DNA from 2 places in the Amphibacillus indicireducens genome. Region 2 is predicted to be linked to the other one. Evidence: riboswitches for the same ligand, from Rfam matches in the RefSeq annotation. Region 2 holds a riboswitch; the other holds the start of a gene.
What was found. Region 2 has a riboswitch for FMN ahead of ribD (bifunctional diaminohydroxyphosphoribosylaminopyrimidine deaminase/5-amino-6-(5-phosphoribosylamino)uracil reductase RibD). Riboswitches for the same ligand answer to the same signal wherever they lie in the genome.

Region 1: another riboswitch for FMN. It lies ahead of ABD814_RS06400 (ECF transporter S component); the one in region 2 lies ahead of ribD (bifunctional diaminohydroxyphosphoribosylaminopyrimidine deaminase/5-amino-6-(5-phosphoribosylamino)uracil reductase RibD).

The regions. Positions count from the first base shown of each region.
Region 1 covers NZ_BAABDL010000067.1:69,206-77,928, reverse strand. Annotated here, with positions in the region: gene ABD814_RS06420 (DNA polymerase IV) at 1-2, opposite strand, end outside; gene ABD814_RS06415 (FAD-dependent oxidoreductase) at 149-1,795, opposite strand; gene arsB (ACR3 family arsenite efflux transporter) at 1,862-2,911, opposite strand; gene ABD814_RS06405 (ArsR/SmtB family transcription factor) at 2,948-3,292, opposite strand; gene ABD814_RS06400 (ECF transporter S component) at 3,434-4,012, opposite strand; FMN riboswitch at 4,166-4,304, opposite strand; gene ABD814_RS06395 (M20/M25/M40 family metallo-hydrolase) at 4,573-5,631, opposite strand; gene ABD814_RS06390 (glucose-6-phosphate isomerase) at 5,748-7,094, opposite strand; gene yugI (S1 domain-containing post-transcriptional regulator GSP13) at 7,294-7,656, opposite strand; gene ABD814_RS06380 (MalY/PatB family protein) at 7,896-8,723, shown strand, end outside.
Region 2 covers NZ_BAABDL010000122.1:9,745-18,467, reverse strand. Annotated here, with positions in the region: gene ABD814_RS11330 (DeoR/GlpR family DNA-binding transcription regulator) at 1-555, shown strand, start outside; gene ABD814_RS11335 (DeoR family transcriptional regulator) at 1-61, shown strand, start outside; gene pfkB (1-phosphofructokinase) at 600-1,529, shown strand; gene ABD814_RS11320 (PTS fructose transporter subunit IIABC) at 1,516-3,429, shown strand; FMN riboswitch at 3,523-3,660, shown strand; gene ribD (bifunctional diaminohydroxyphosphoribosylaminopyrimidine deaminase/5-amino-6-(5-phosphoribosylamino)uracil reductase RibD) at 3,780-4,850, shown strand; gene ABD814_RS11310 (riboflavin synthase) at 4,835-5,455, shown strand; gene ribA (GTP cyclohydrolase II) at 5,452-6,633, shown strand; gene ribH (6,7-dimethyl-8-ribityllumazine synthase) at 6,646-7,107, shown strand; gene ABD814_RS11295 (CAP domain-containing protein) at 7,275-8,384, opposite strand; gene ABD814_RS11290 (DUF72 domain-containing protein) at 8,483-8,723, opposite strand, start outside.

The sequences.
Region 1 (8,723 bases), on a different contig from region 2:
ATCTGCTAGCTCACCCCTCAGAAGTCACATTGAAAGAACATCTCTTGTGGCTCTTATTTTAATCGAACAAACGTTCCTTATCAAGTTGTATTTTCTTCCTAACCAAAAAAACCTGAGCCTATTATTTAATAGACTCAGGTTTCTCGCTTTAGTTTTGACTGTTTTTAAAACTTTGGTAGTTTTTATTACCACCAGATAAATTATAAACATCTTTAAATCCTTGATTGATTAAAATGTTTTGAGCTGCATTACCAGTCACACCTTTATTACAGTATGTCACTGTTGTTAGCGCAGGATTGAGTTGACTTGCTTCTGAACGCAATTTAGCTAACGGAAGATTGATCGCACCATCAACACGTGACGCTTCATACTGCTTCGTTGCACGTGTATCAATGATTTGGAGCTCCTCACCATTCGAAATTCTAGTCACTAATTCTTCAGGTGTGATCAATTTATTTTTCAGATCAATTGCATTTTTGAGCGCCATCCCTGTATACATCACCGGGTCTTTTGTCGTGCTAAACGGTGGTGCGTAAGCTAAATCAAGATGGAAGAGATCATCAACTTTCGCTTTAAACGAAAGTGCCGTGACGAAAACATCAATCCGTTTATCAACACCATCTTCACCAACAATTTGTACTCCAAGTAGGCGTTTTGTACGTCTGTCGGCAATTGCTTTAATGACCATTTCTGCACCACCAAGGTATTCCGCTTTTGCCGGCTTAATATTGTGGAGTACCTCAATATCAAAGCCTTCAGCACGTGCCTCTTGCTCAGTTAAACCTGTGTACCCGACAGTTAAGCCAAATACCCTTAAAATACCTGTCCCTAGTATACCTCTGTGTGCCAGAGTACCGCCTGTCATCGCATCCCCTGCGATACGCCCCATCTTATTCGCTGTCGAACCTAATGGACGATAAAGTGGCTTTTCTGTTATAACCGAAAAACTTTCCGCCGCGTCACCAGCAGCATAAATATTAGGTAAGTTCGTTTGCATCTGTTGATTGACCTTAATTGCACCGGATTCACCACGCGCAATCGCCGTACCCTCTATTAGCTTTGTATTTGGTTTGACACCTGTTGCTAAAATAACGAGGTCTGAATCAATCGTATTGCCACTACTTGTTGTAACTGTTTTTTTAGTAATCTGTGTGACCGACTCTCCGAGTAACAGCGTCAGCTTATTTTTCTGCAGTTCTTCTGCTATTCTAAAAGCCATATCGCGATCTAAGTGTGGCATCACTTGATTTTCACCCTCAATTAACGTCACTTCTAAACCACGCGCTGTCAGTTGTTCTGCCATTTCCAATCCGATAAAACCAGCACCAATAATTGTTGCCTTTTCAGATTTATTCAGCGTAATATACTGATCGATAGCTGCTGCACTTTGAATGTTACGAACCGGAAATACGTGACTCTGATCTACACCATCAATTTGAGGTACTTTTGGCGATGCACCTGTTGCCAAGACTAACGTGTCATAGTGATCCACTTTCGTTTCATGCGTTGTTAAATTTTTAACAGTGACTGTTTTCGCATTCGAATCAATTGCTGTCACTTCATGACGTGTATGAATATCGACATTGTAACGTTTTTTAAACCAGTCAGCATCTCTTGGTGTTAACGTTGCTAAATCGTCAATCTCTCCACCTAAAAAATAAGGGATACCACAAATTGAATAGGAAATATCATGATCTGCATTATATACCGTTATTTCAGCCGTTTCATCATTTCTTCGCGCTTTTGCAGCCACTGAAGTTCCTGCAGCAACAGACCCAATAATTACTATTTTCATCTCTCTCACGCCTCCAATAACTGATTTTAATTTCGGAAAGCTAACCTACTTAACTGAACTTTTAATCTATTTTTCAGGAAACCAATGCTGAGTTTTATTCGCAATTTTCACTAATAATAGCATTAATGGCACCTCAGTTAAGACACCGACAGTCGTCGCTAAAGCAGCCGGAGACTGCATCCCGAATAAAGCGATCGCAACTGCTACCGATAACTCAAAGAAGTTAGATGCACCGATCATACTTGCAGGTGCAGCGATATCAAAAGGTAATTTCATTAACTTAGCTGCGAAATAAGCAATTATGAAAATAAGAAATGTTTGAATTGTCAATGGGACGGCAATCAACAGAATATGCAATGGGTTATTTAAAATCACATCACCTTGAAATGAGAATAAAAGCACTAACATGAGTAGTAAGCCTGCAATTGTAATCCCATCAAATTTTGGCAAAAATTCATTTTCAAAATAATTTAGTCCTTTTCTTTTTGTAACAAACATTCTTGTTAATACACCACCAGCTAATGGAATAGCTACAAAAAGCACAACAGATAGAATGAGCGTATCCCAAGGAACAGTCACATCACTTACACCGAGCAATAACTTTACGATCGGTATAAATGCAATCAGGATAATCAAGTTATTCGTTGCAACTTGAATGACCGTATACGCTGGATTTCCTTTTGTTAAATGGCTCCAAACAAAAACCATCGCTGTACAAGGAGCAGCTCCAAGTAAAACAGCCCCAGCTAAATAGCCATCAGCAATGTCAACTGGAATCAGTTGCTTAAATACAACAAATAAAAAGAAACTTGAAATTGCAAACATTGTAAATGGCTTAATCAACCAATTTATGATCCAAGTCAAATAAAGACCTTTTGGATTTTTACCAACATTTTTAATACTTTGAAAATCAACCTTCATCATCATCGGATAAATCATAATCCAAATCAAGATTGCTGTCGGGATTGAAATACTTGCATACTCAAATTTCCCTAAAAACTCTGGGATCACAGAGAAGTACTTGCCAATTAAAATACCTACTCCCATACAAGCGATCACCCAGACCGTTAAATATTTATGAAAAAAACTAATTTCTGACGTTTGTTTATCTGTCATCTTCGCACCTCTTTTTTGTTATCAGATAAATGGGCACTAACAACATTCAATTCGTGTCCCATTTTCTTCGAGCTCTCTTATTTTCTCATCTTGATTAGGTAATTGATCAAGAATTGTTTTAATAAATGGATAATACTCACTTGATTTATCGACAGAGTAAAATGTCCATTGACTATTTCTTTCTTCTTCAACTAGGCCTAAATCTTTTAATTTCCTTAAATGTTGGCTAATTGACGGCTGACTCATCTTGAAGATCTCAACAAATTCACACACACAACAAGCGTGATTTTCAATCAACTTCATCATCGTTAATCTCGTCTTATCACCGAGTAGCTTTAAGATGAGTGCCGCTCGTTCCATCTCGATCGATGTATTAATCATCCTATTTCTCCTTTCAAAATTATTTCTGATATAAGTATATGCTTATTTACTTATCTGTTCAAGTAAATTTTATGTAAAGTTTTTTAAAAAGTAAAAAAGAGCCAAAGATGATCGGAATCACCTGGCTCTTTTAAATTTTATTTAATTAAATATTGCATGCTTTTGTTTAATCCAAGGTTTTAATTTAGCAAAGAGCGGAATAAATAGTAACGACACAATGACGCCTTTAACTAAATTAAACGGAATTACACCCGCAAATATTGTCCCGATCATCACGACACTCGACATGTCACCCCAGCCCATAATAACACTGTAAATTGGCAGGAGAACAAAGTAATTTAAGATACCCATCGCGATTGTCATAATAACCGTTCCAGCAATCAAGCCAAAAATAAGACTTTTATCACCTTTATATTTGTGATAAATGATTGAAATTGGTACGACAAAAGTGATCCCAGCCACAAAATTTGCAAATACCCCGACTGGATCAGCTGCTCCCGTAAACAGTAAATAAAGCAAGTTTTTGATTAACTGCACAACGACACCAGCCATCGGCGTAAAGATCAAGGCAGCTAACAAAGTAGGCACCTCGCCAAAATCAACTTTTAAATATGGCGGGAGAAACGGTAAGGGAAAGTTCAAGAAAAGCAACACCATTGAAATCGTCCCAAATAGTGACAAGATAATAAGTTTTAATAATTTTGATGATTGATTTTTCATATCAACATCCTCCTTCATCTTTTTTAAATATCGATTAAAATCTATACTTTGATGAAGGGAGAGTAATTTTCTTGACCAAATAAAAAATCCTAAAGCAGATAAGGGCTTTAGGATAAATAGGTATCAAGAAATAAATGGCTACGCCAAATCACTCTTAATCTTCTCCCATCCAGACTTTAACTGTCGGTTCTGGAATCGCACCAGATCAACCACTAAAAAAGTGGGTCACGGACTTACAACACGAATGTTGCTTACCGTCGGTCGGGAATTACACCCTGCCCCGAAGATTCAATCGATATTCATTTAATTATAATATAGTAGATAACTAGGAATTTGTAAAGGTATACGCCCATATTTTTCGGAAAATTCCCTTTATACCTTTTCGGTTTTATGGTTTGTGTGCGAAATATTACGTTTGCGTGCGATATTATCTCGTTTGCGTGCGAAATATTACGTTTGCGTGCGATATTTTCGATTTGCGTGCGAACGCACAGTCGATACGTGCGAACGCACGAAAACGAAAAAAAGATGCAGAGAATAACTCCTCTACATCTCGCCCATCAATCCTCTAATGGATTTAAATTTTCTTTCCCTGTTAAATCAGCGATAAATTCAACTAACAAGTCAATTTCTTCTTTAATATCTTGGATGCTAACTGTTTCAACTGGTGAATGCATATAACGTAACGGTAAGGAAACTAAAGCGACTGGCACTCCTTTACCCGTTAATCGCATCCGGTCTGCATCTGTTCCCGTATGGCGCGGTGTTAGCTCATATTGGATTGCCATATCAAGCTTCTCGGCAGTTCTTTCTAACCACTGGTTAATCTTGCGGTTGATCGGTGCACCTTTTGCGATCACTGGTCCACCCTCTAATTTTACACTCCCATACTTTTCGCGATTCACTTTCGGATGATCAGTTGCAAATGTCACATCACAGGCTAATGCCATCGTCGGCTCAATTCCAGCTGCTGCAAAATAGGCACCGCCCATATTCGTTTCCTCATTAACCGTACTCGCCGCGTAAACACCAACATTCAAATCACGATCAGCTAATTTTCGCAAAACTTCTGCCACGATAAAAGCACCTGTTCGATTATCGAGCCCACGTCCAGAAATGTAGCGATCCATTAAAATTTCCGGTTTGCGATCATAAACAATTAAATCACCAATTTGGACGAATTTTTCTACTTCAGCTCTCGATTTAGCCCCAACATCAATAAATAAATCGGTTAAATCAAAATCACCTTTAATCCCACCAAGGTGTTGGGCATTGACTCCGATCACACCAACCAGCTCCTTACCATAGCCTTGAATCCGAACTTTCATCCCGATTGCTGCTTTCTGATTGACCCGACCAACTTCATCAAAATAAATAAAACCGGCTTCGTCAATTCGATTAACGACTAACGCAATCTCATCAATATGACCTGCAAGTAAAATTTTAAAGTCCGCTTCTTTATTTAAAACACCAATCGCATTACCTGCATGATCCGTGATGATTTCATCAGCAAAATCCTTCACATAATGAATCCATTTCTTTTGAATCTCAACTTCCATACTTGATGGTGATGGTGTATTTAATAAGTCTAACAAAAAATCCTGATTTTCTAACGTCATTTTTCTGCCTCCTTTTGAACTATTGATATCATACCAAAACTTCACTGATAAATGTATTGTTAACATTAAAAAAACTCGCCAGCGATCAGAGTCACTAACGAGTTTTTTAAAAATGATTATAGACGTTTTTCTAATTCTGCTTTTTCTTTTTCAAAACCTGGCTTGCCAAGTAAAGCAAACATATTCTTCTTATATGCTTCAACACCCGGCTGATCAAATGGATTAACCCCAAGTAGGTAGCCACTAATCGCACATGCTTTTTCAAAGAAATAAACGATGTAACCAAATGTATAAGCATCTAATTCTGGTAAGTGAATAATTAAATTCGGCACTTGACCGTCTGTATGAGCAAGCATCGTTCCCTGATATGCTTTTTCATTAACAAAATCGATCGTTTGACCAGCAAGATAGTTTAGTCCATCAAGATCTTGTTCTTCAGCTTCAAGCGTCAAATCATGGCGTGGTTTTTCAACATGTAAAACCGTTTCAAATAGATCACGACGACCTTCTTGAACATATTGTCCCAATGAGTGCAAATCTGTTGAGAAGTTAGCTGAAGATGGGAAAATACCTTTGAAATCTTTTCCTTCACTTTCACCAAACAATTGCTTCCACCACTCAGAGAAATATTGCAATGCAGGCTCATAGTTGATCAACATTTCAATTGTTTTCCCTTTGTTATAAAGGACGTTTCGAATTGCTGCATACTGATATGCAGGGTTTTCTTCAAGATTAGGTGAAGCTAATTCAGCTTGTGCCTTTTGTGCACCGGCCATAATTGCATCTATGTCAACCCCAGTTGCTGCGATTGGTAGTAAACCAACAGCCGTTAACACAGAGTAACGTCCACCAACATCATCAGGGATGACAAAACTTTCATAACCTTGTTCATCTGCAAGTGTCTTTAAAGCGCCTTTTGCTTGGTCTGTTGTTGTAAAAATACGTCCTTTCGCTTCTTCAGCACCATACTTTTCTTCAAGGTACTTACGGAAAATTCGGAATGCAATCGCAGGTTCCGTCGTTGTTCCACTTTTTGAAATCACATTAATTGAAACATCTTTACCTTCTAATAGATCAAAAACGTCTTTTGTATAAGTTGAACTAATGCTATTACCGACAAAAATAATTTGTGGTGTTTTACGTTTGTCCTGTGACAGCGCATTGTAGAATGAGTGATTGAGCATATCAATTGCTGCACGTGCACCTAAATAAGAACCACCAATTCCAATCACTAATAAAACATCAGAATCTGACTTAATTTTTTCAGCAGCTTTTTTAATTCGAGCAAATTCCTCTTTGTCGTAATTCTCTGGTAAGTCGACCCAACCTAAAAAGTCACTCCCAGCACCTGTCTTATTATGTACCATCTCATGCGCTAATTTAACAGGCTCTTTCAAATAATCTAATTCATGTTCACCAAAAAACGGCAATGCTTTTTCATATTCTAAACGGATATGTGTCATCTGATTACCCCCATAAAAATAGTCTAATCTAAAGATACCTAAATAATGGCTTGAAAGCAAGTCTGAAAAGCAAAAAGAATCCGCGATTTTGTAAAATTACGAATATTAAAAAATTCGTTCTCGGTTAAAATTGAATTGAACTCAAACTGATCAAAAGAAAAACCAGATCAGTATAACAATACTGACCTGGACATTTCAATTATTTATTTTGTTCTGATTGCTTTAACCATTCGCCAAGCTTATCTTTTAACGTATTAAAACCTGGCTCATCTTGCTGTGCAGGTGCAGCTTGCTTTCTTTGTTGAGGTTGCTTTGGCGCTTCCTCCGTTGCACGAATTGAGAGAGAATATTTATTTTTCTCTTCATCAATCGACAAAATTTTAACATTAACTTCATCACCAACTGCGATATGCTCATTAATATCTTTAACAAATCCGTGGGTTAACTCAGAAATGTGAACAAGTCCTTGAACTTGATCATTTAAAGCAACGAACGCTCCGTATGGTTGTACTCCCGTTACTTTTCCTGTTAATACTTGACCTTCTGTTAATTTTTCCGACATAATAACAACTCCTGTTTTTGTTTGACAAATCAATAGCGATCGCGTTGATCGCTGGATTTACCGAATGATTTTATACACAATTATATATTCTAACATAGATTAAAAATAAACGACAATATTTTTACTTAGACTGTATATTTAATATCTCTCCAACTTGAGTAAATCATGCACCTCAAATTACTTATATGTTATAATACTCTCCAATATCAAAGAAAAATGTCAGAGGAGTTGAATAAACGATGAATAATTTTGAAAGCTTCCCAAATAGAAAAGGAACCCGTTCAATGAAATGGGATTTGGTAAAGGACATGTTTGGCTCAGAAGATATCCAGCCCATGTGGGTGGCTGATATGGATTTAGAAATTGCTGATCCAATCAAGAAGGCACTAGTTCAACGAATTGAACATGGTATTTTCGGATATACCTTAACCGATGAACAATTAGATAAAGTCATTCAACAGTGGCTTATTAAGCAACATGATTGGGAAATTGATGCTGACTGGATCATCTATAGTCCTGGAGTGATTCCAACAATTCATATGACGATTTTAACTCAAACTGATCCTGGTGATAAAATTTTAATTCAAACACCCGTTTATCACCCATTCCAACAAATGATTAAAACTCATCAACGTGAATTAGTGACAAATCCGCTGATTTATCAAAACGGACGCTATACCATTGATTTCGTTGATCTCGAAGAAAAATTCAAACAAGGGGTCAAAGCACTGCTCTTTTGCAGTCCACACAACCCCGTTGGGAGAGTTTGGACAGAAACAGAATTAACCAAAATTTTAGCACTTGCTGAAAAATACAACGTCTTGATTATTTCTGATGAAATTCATGCCGATCTTGTTTATGAACCTGCTAAGCATATTCCAATCGGCTCACTTGATTCATTAATCAGAGACAAGGTTATCTCTTGTTTTTCACCAACTAAGACGTTTAACTTAGCTGGTCTGCAAGTTTCATATGCTGTTATACCTGATAAAAAATTACGCACTGAAATCTTAGCTGTTTTTGCAAAATATGGACTTAACGCACTAAATACATTGGGGATTATCGCT
Region 2 (8,723 bases):
CAAAAAGAAAGCATCAACCATGTCACTAAAGTTAAAATTGCTAAGTACTGTAACACTTTAGTTAAACCGAATAGTCAAGTTTATATCGATGCGGGTACTGCAACATTAGAATTAGTTAGAGTTTTACCAAACGACAAAAATATTCATATCGTTACTAATGGGGTTGACCAAGCCTTACTAGCCTTACAAAGAGGAATAAATGTTACTTTACTCGGGGGACCTGTCAAACAAAATACGCACGCAATCGCTGGTCTAACAGCCTATCAACAACTCGAACGAATGAACTTTTCTTTCGCATTTATCGGAATGAATGGGATCAATTTTGAAAATGGTTTAACAACAACCAATTTGGATGAAGCGATGATCAAGGAATGTGCCATGCAACAAAGTCATAAAATTCGTATTTTGATGGATGATAGTAAGATTGATCATGTGTATGAATTTAAAGTTAACGCACCTGCGCAAGCGATTATCTTATTGAACAAAGAAGCAAAAATAAATTCACCAAATACAATTGATAAATTAAGCAATCATTTTGATTTACACTTAATTTAAAGTCAGGTAAACAAAATCAAATACATTCAAAAGGAGAAGTCAAGATGCTGTATACTCTAACGTTAAATCCATCAATTGATTATATAATGCACATTAATGATGTTAAAGTAGGCGAAACAAATTATGCAAATGACGAAAACATGTTACCAGGTGGGAAAGGTGTTAATGTCTCACGCGTTTTAAATCAATTAGGTGTTGCTAACAAAGCATTAGGTTTTATTGGTGGACACACTGGACGTTTTATCGAAGACTGGCTCAAAAAAGAAGGCGCTGACCATGATTTTATTAGCGTCAACGGAGATACACGAATAAACGTTAAGTTAAAAGGAGAAGCCGAAACTGAAATTAACGGCAAGGGGCCGATAATCACCAAAGCTGATAGTGAAAAACTATTAACAAGGGTTAGACAGCTTAGGTCAACAGATACGATCATCTTATCTGGAAGCAAAAGTAGAGGTTTATCCGAAACTTTTTACAATCAAATTATCGATATTTGTACCGAACAAAATATTTCTTTCGTGATCGATACAAATAGTAAAGAACTTTTAGACATATTAAAGGAAAAGCCGTTTTTAGTGAAGCCGAATCAAGCAGAATTAGGCCAGCTATTTAACCAATCGATCCAGTCAAAAGAAGAAGCCATTTATTATGGTAAAAAACTTCAAGAGGGTGGTGCAGAAAATGTAATTGTTTCATTAGGTGGCGATGGTGCGATATTTATTGATCAAAATCAAACTTATCTTGCGGATTCACCGAAAGGAAAAGTCGTCAATACGGTTGGATCAGGTGATTCAATGATCGCTGGCTTCATGGCAGGAATTGAAAAAGGCTTAACAAAGCGGGAAGCATTTAAACTTAGTGTTCAAAGTGGTAGCGCAACTGCATTTAGCAAAGATTTAGCAACAAAAGAAGCGATTTTAGCACTTAATAATCAAGTTATAATAGAAAGGGTTGAAAATCATGAAAATGACTGATGTTATGCGAGAAGAATTAATGATTTTATCTCCTGAATCAACAACAAAAGAAGACATTCTTAACGAAATGACAAGAAGGCTTGTTGAAACAGGAGCAGTAGATGATTATGACACATTTAGACAAGCCATTTCAGAACGTGAAAAGAGTATGAGCACAGGACTTGGTGACGGAATTGCGATGCCTCACGCCAAAAATCAAGCGGTAAAGAAAACGTCTGTCGTATTTGCCAAGCATCAAACTGGCATTGATTTTGACAGTTTGGACGGCAAGCCGGCACGCTTATTCTTTATGATTGCAGCGAAAGATCATGCAAATGAAACACACTTAACGATCTTATCAAACTTATCAAAACTTTTAATGAATAAAGATTTTATTGAAGCACTGGATGCAGCTGACACACCACAGAGCGTGAAAGCTATCGTCAATTTAGCTGAAGCTGGATTGGAACAAGATCAAGCTAGTGAGCAACCTTCTACTGACGTTCAAAGTGATCAACCTTATTTAATAGCCGTCACTGCCTGTCCAACTGGTATCGCTCATACGTACATGGCTGAAGACGCCTTAAAAAATAAAGCAAAAGAAATGGGCATTAAGATTAAAGTAGAGACAAACGGCTCAGATGGGATTAAAAATCGCTTAACTTCTGAAGATATTAAAAAAGCAGATGGAGTCATCGTTGCTGTCGGTAAAAAGGTGCCTATGTCTCGCTTCAATGGTAAACGTGTCGTCGAACGTCCCGTTGCTGAAGGGATCAACAAGAGTGAGGCATTAATTAACGAGGCTTTATCTGGAAATGCACCCATTTATCGTACAAGTGGTAGTGACAAAGAATCTGATTCAAGCGATCACAGCGATCAAGACAGAAGTCAATTCTCTCTCAAATCAATCTATAATGATTTGATGAGTGGTGTATCGAGTATGCTTCCTTTCGTTATCGCTGGAGGAATCATACTAGCACTATCGTTTCTGTTAGAAGGATTTGTCGGCAGTGACTCACCAATTTTCATCGGCATTAATGAAATTGGTGGGGCTGCATTTAGCTTCCTTATTCCTGTTTTAGCTGGGTATATTGCCATGAGTATTGGTGGTAAACCTGCGATGGTGAGTGGTTTTGCTGGTGGTGCATTAGCAGTTAGTGCAAACGCTGGATTTTTAGGTGGCTTAATTGCAGGGTTTTTAGCCGGGTATGTCACGCTTGTCGTCATAAAATTATTAAAGAATATGCCTAAAAATTTAGCTGGGATTAGAACGATCTTATTATATCCTATCCTAACATTATTCACGACAGGGATTCTGATGTATTTTGTCTTTGGACCGATCTTTTCTAATATTAATCTTTCAATGATAAACTTCTTAGAAAATCTAGGAACGGGCAACCAAGTTTTATTAGGCGCTCTTCTCGGTGGTATGATGGCGGTTGATATGGGTGGTCCAGTAAATAAAGCAGCATATGCTTTTTCAATCGGAATTTTCACTGATACTGGTGATGGTAGTTTAATGGCTGCAGTTATGGTTGGGGGCATGATCCCGCCGTTAGCAATTGCTCTAGCATCAATCATCTTTAAAAATAAGTTTACTGAAGTGCAACAGCAATCTGCTCTGACAAATTTCATTTTAGGTCTTTCGTTTATCTCAGAAGGAGCTATTCCTTTTGCGGCTACTGATCCTATTCGTGTCATTGGTTCAAGTATAATAGGTAGTGCTATAGCTGGTGGACTGACACAACTTTGGCTAGCTAGTGTGCCCGCTCCTCATGGTGGAATTTTCACCATATTAGCCTTAGGTGAAAATCGTTTATTGCTAATTATATCGATTATTATTGGTACAGTGATTAGTGCATTGATCTTAGGTGTTTGGAAAAAGCCATTAGAGGAACAAATTATTTCAGACACTGCCTAATTAACAAATTAAACCTGGTATACGTTTAAATTAGATGTGTGCCAGGTTGTTGACATAAAAAAAACTAAATGTTATTCTTCTTATGAATTGAATATGTTTCTTCGGGGCAGGGTGTAATTCCCGACCGACGGTGACAAGTGTGAACTTGAAGTCCGTGACCCGCAATTATTTGCGGTTGATCTAGTGAAAATCTAGAACCGACAGTTAGAGTCTGGATGGGAGAAGAAAAAACTAATTAGCTAAGATGACAGGATCAGTATACCCTTTTTTGTCATACTTTCTTTTAGTCGATGAACCAAAGCCTCGTGTATCGAACACAAGGCTTTTTTATTTGGAAAGGAGGAAAATATATGCATGAGAAATACATGAAGCTAGCGATTCAAGAAGCTAAAAAGGGATTGGGTAGAACATTTACAAATCCTTTAGTTGGTGCTGTCATTGTCAATAATGATCAAGTCATTGCATCAGGTGCACATTTGGAATATGGCAAAGAACACGCCGAAATTAATGCCCTCTCATCATATACAGCCCCCGATAAACGATTCGATTCAATTCTCTACGTTACACTTGAACCTTGTAATCATGATGGCAAACAACCCCCTTGTACACAAGCAATCATTAACAGCGGGATAAAACAAGTGGTCATCGGACAACTCGATCCTAACCCTTTAGTTGCAGGTAAAGGCAAGAAAAAGTTAGAACAACATGGTATCAAGGTCATTACTGGTGTGCTAGAAACAGAGGCTCGCGAATTGAATCCTTTTTTCAATTGCTTCTATGAACAAAATCGTCCCTATATCACTTTAAAACAGGCAATTACTTTGGATGGTAAACTATCATTAGATTCAAAGCGCACAGCAATCACGGGAAAGGATACTTATCAATACGTTCGAAAAGAGCGCAATCATTATCAAGGGATCTTAGTTGGAAGTCAAACGATTTTAACAGATAATCCTTTTCTGCTGGGAACAGATCAAACCTTGCATCCAATTCGGATCATTCTAGATCGGCGCGGTCGATTATTCAACCAACTTGATCTAAATATTTTTATTAATCAAGCTAGTCCAGTTTGGATTTTCACCGAACGAAAAGTAAAAATTAAGCTTCCAAAACATGTTGAAGCAATCGTTCTCAAAAGCGCTACAGTCAAATCGATTATCAAAGAATTAACGAGGAGAAATATCCACTCTCTCTATGTAGAAGGTGGAGCGAAAGTTCATGACTGCTTTTTAAACAGTGGTTATTGGGATCAAATGATTACTTATATCGCACCAAAGGTCATTGGCGGCAACGGCGTGCCAGCAATGTCAAGCACAAGAGAAGTTAATCAAGTGATTGAATTAACGAATGTTACGGTTGAATCCATTCATGATGACTTGAGAATTTCTGGGAGAAGGTGTTGGAATTGTTTACTGGTCTAATTCAAGAACAAGGAAAAATCCTAAAAGTTAATCGAAAGGCACATACAGTGCAGTTGACTTGCCAAGCTTCAGAAAAAATATTAGCTGACTATCAAATTGGAGATAGTATGGCGATTAACGGAGTTTGTCTAACAGCAATTGCTAAAACTGATTCCCACTTTACCGTTGATATCATGCCCGAGACTTTTTACCGGACAACTTTTTCTAAATTAAAAATAAACGATCAAGTAAATTTGGAACGTGCACTCTCTTTCCACGGAAGATTAGAGGGTCATTTAGTATCCGGGCACATTGATACAACCGTTCGATTGATCGAAAAAAGGAACCATGAAAATGCATTGATTTTAACATTTGACTATCCTAAAGATCAACAAGGTGAAATCATTCCACAAGGGTCAATTGCAATTAATGGCGTTAGCTTAACTGTCACAGATGTGCAAGCACGGTCTTTTTCTGTTAGTTTAATCCCACATTCAAAGGATCAGACAAATTTAGGAACGTTAAATCGCGGTGAGTATGTTAACGTTGAAACAGATATGATTGGAAAATATATTAAGGCACAAGCTCATCTTACTGATAAAGTAACGGGAGGATTTCTACAATGACTAAACATATTGAAAAAGCGATCGAAGACTTAAAACAAGGCAAGCTTATCATTGTCGTAGATGACGATAATCGTGAGGCTGAAGGAGATTTAGTTGGTTTAGCAAGCTTAGCAACGGCTGAAACTGTGAATTTCATGACCAAACATGCGCGAGGTTTAATCTGCGCACCTATTTCTGAAGCCATTGCGGATCATTTTGGCCTCACAGAAATGATAAAGGAGAATACAGATCCTTACAGAACAGCGTTTACGATCAGTGTCGATCATAAGGAAACCTCAACAGGAATTTCTGCTTTCGATCGCGCAAAAACAATTAAAGAATTAGCTAACCTGTCTAACAACGAGCAAGCATTTCATAAGCCTGGCCATATTTTCCCGTTAATCGCAAAAGAAGGGGGCGTACTCGAGCGAAGAGGCCATACTGAAGCAGCGATTGATTTAGCCAAGCTTGCAAACGAACCACAAGCTACCTATATATGCGAAATCTTAAACGATGATGGGACAATGGCACGAAGACCGCAACTAGAAGCATTAGCTGCCGAGTGGAAAATGCCAATCATTAGTATCGAAGAATTAGTGACTTATTTGACCGCAAATCAAGAATTAACAGTCAAGCTACCAACATCTTATGGAGACTTTGATTTAACTCTGTTCGAGGATCAAGCAAATAAAGAGCACCTTTTGCTTTCTAAAGGTGAAATTAGAAGTCTTCAAGAGCCTTTACTGATACGTGTCCACTCTGAATGTCTCACAGGTGATATCTTTGGCTCACATCGTTGCGATTGCGGCGAACAATTACACGAAGCAATGCGGATGATTGAAGAAAATGGCATCGGAGCAATTTTATATTTACGCCAAGAAGGACGTGGAATTGGTTTAAAAAACAAACTGAAAACCTATCAGCTTCAGGAAAATGGTCTAGATACATTTGATGCAAATATCGCACTAGGTTTTGAACCGGATGAGCGAGATTATCACTTTGCCGCCCAAATTCTTAAGTCGCTAGGAATTAAAATGGTTAACTTAATCACAAATAACCCAGATAAAATCGAACAATTACAAGCGTTTGGCATCGAAGTCGTTGAACGTATTCCATTAGAAGTCAGACCTGAAAAGGAAAACCTCAATTATTTAAGAACAAAAAAGGGAAAATTTGATCACCTATTATCAATTAACTAAAGGAGAATTAATATGCCAATATTTGAAGGTAATTTTAACGGAGAAAATCTAAAAGTAGGAATTGTGATCGCTCGATTTAATGAGCTAATCACTTCTAAGCTCTTGTCTGGGGCAATTGACAATTTATTACGACACGGAGTTAAGGAAGGAAATATTGATATTTATTGGGTACCTGGTGCATTTGAAATTCCTTTTATCACAAAAAAGTTAGTTAACAATCACAACTATGATGGAGTAATCACACTTGGGACTGTGATCCGCGGGGCAACGACACATTATGAATTAGTTACGAATGAAGTCGCCAAAGGAGTCGCACAGATTGGACTAACATCAGATATACCGGTTTTATTCGGTGTGCTAACAACAGAAACAATCGAACAAGCACTTGAACGAGCTGGAACAAAAGCTGGCAATAAAGGCAGTGAAGTTGCACAAGGATTACTAGAAATGATCTCACTTAATAAAGCGATATAAAGTGAATCTTTAATTCAGTAAAAAACTAGGCTATGGCGATTAGACGTACATTCATACCACCGAGTACACCATTTTTGTGCTCGGTGGTTTATTTTAAATCAGTCATCATTGATATCAGTAAATCATTCTTGAATTTCAAGTTTTTGTTATTTTCATCGTTTATTATTTTAATCTGTAAAAAAGTTCTCCGTATAAAAAGGGTGCTGATCTCGATTAAAGGCAACGCCAACTCCTAATTTAGTGAAACCATCGTGCAAAATATTCTCACGGTGTCCTGCTGAGTTCATTAATCCTTGATGGGCAAAGATACTATTAAACTGTCCATAGGCAAGATTTTCCCCAGCAAGTCTAAAACGAATCCCATCTTCAATCATTCGATCCGAAAGAGATTGATTAGCTAAATTTGTATGACTAAAAAATTGATTTTCAGCCATATCTGCACTATGCTTTCTTGCCGTTTCTCTGACATTCTCTTCCCACTCTAGAATAGACAAACCATTGTAAACACGTGTTGCATTCGTTAAATCAAATAGCTGATACTCAAATCCTTCTTTCAACGCTTGACTGCCAGGTGGATAAAGGTCATTTTTGATCATTTCTATTTCTGCATCGATTAATTGAATCGCGGTTACACGATCACTTTCATGTAGGTCATAAAAAATGGTCACATAATTTCCGTCTATTCGGTAAATATCGTATTCGTCTTCGCTATTGATTTGATAACTAAAACTGTCATAGTGAATGAACTCTTCAGATTCACCCAGGGTTTCATGTACAAGTGATCTCGTATCGCCTATTTCGAGACCAAACTGTGAAGTGAGCAAATCTTGATTAGTAAATAAACCACGAACAATCTCGCCATCATCATAAGCAACCATGATAAAGTTTTGATAGTTCTCGTGATAAGTAGACCAAGCTAAACCATATTCATTCTCGCTTTCTCGCATAGCAGCTCCATAGCGTTGTTCAACGTCCCCTTTCGCATCTCCAATTTCAACGTTACCAACTGAAAAAACTTGTTCGTCTGGGATCGATAAGGCTATTTTTTTGACAGGTTCTTGTTCTTCATCAGGGATAGTGGGGTGAAGCGACAAATACTGTTCTCCCAATTGATCATGAGAAAAGTCCCCATCAATGATTTGAGTTGTGAATTCCTTGATTGAGTAAAACGTATCGCTGACCGATTCAGGAATCATTTCATGAACCGATTCCTCCCAGAGTGGCTTTGTCACAAAAGCGAACATAATAATTAACAATGAATAAAAAAATCGCTTCAAATAATTAGCCCTCCTTACAATATTTCAAGAATTCCTTTAGGTAAGAATAGTATTCCCGTTTTTTTAGTTTTTGAACATCTTTTGAATATAGTCTAAAGTTAAAATAGTCGTAACTGTTGGGGTGCTAGACCGTCATAATCAATATCTAACATCGTTTGCAATGTTTTAGCGTTACCAGCAGCATCCCCACCAGAGTTATTATTAAACAAAACATAGACATCTTTTGTTTCTTTAGCAATTTGCAAGATTCGCTCGCGCCATTCTAGTAATTCAGTCTGATTGTATTGGTAGAGATAGCGCACTTCACGCCAATTCGTTTCTTTATCCTTCGGCCGATTC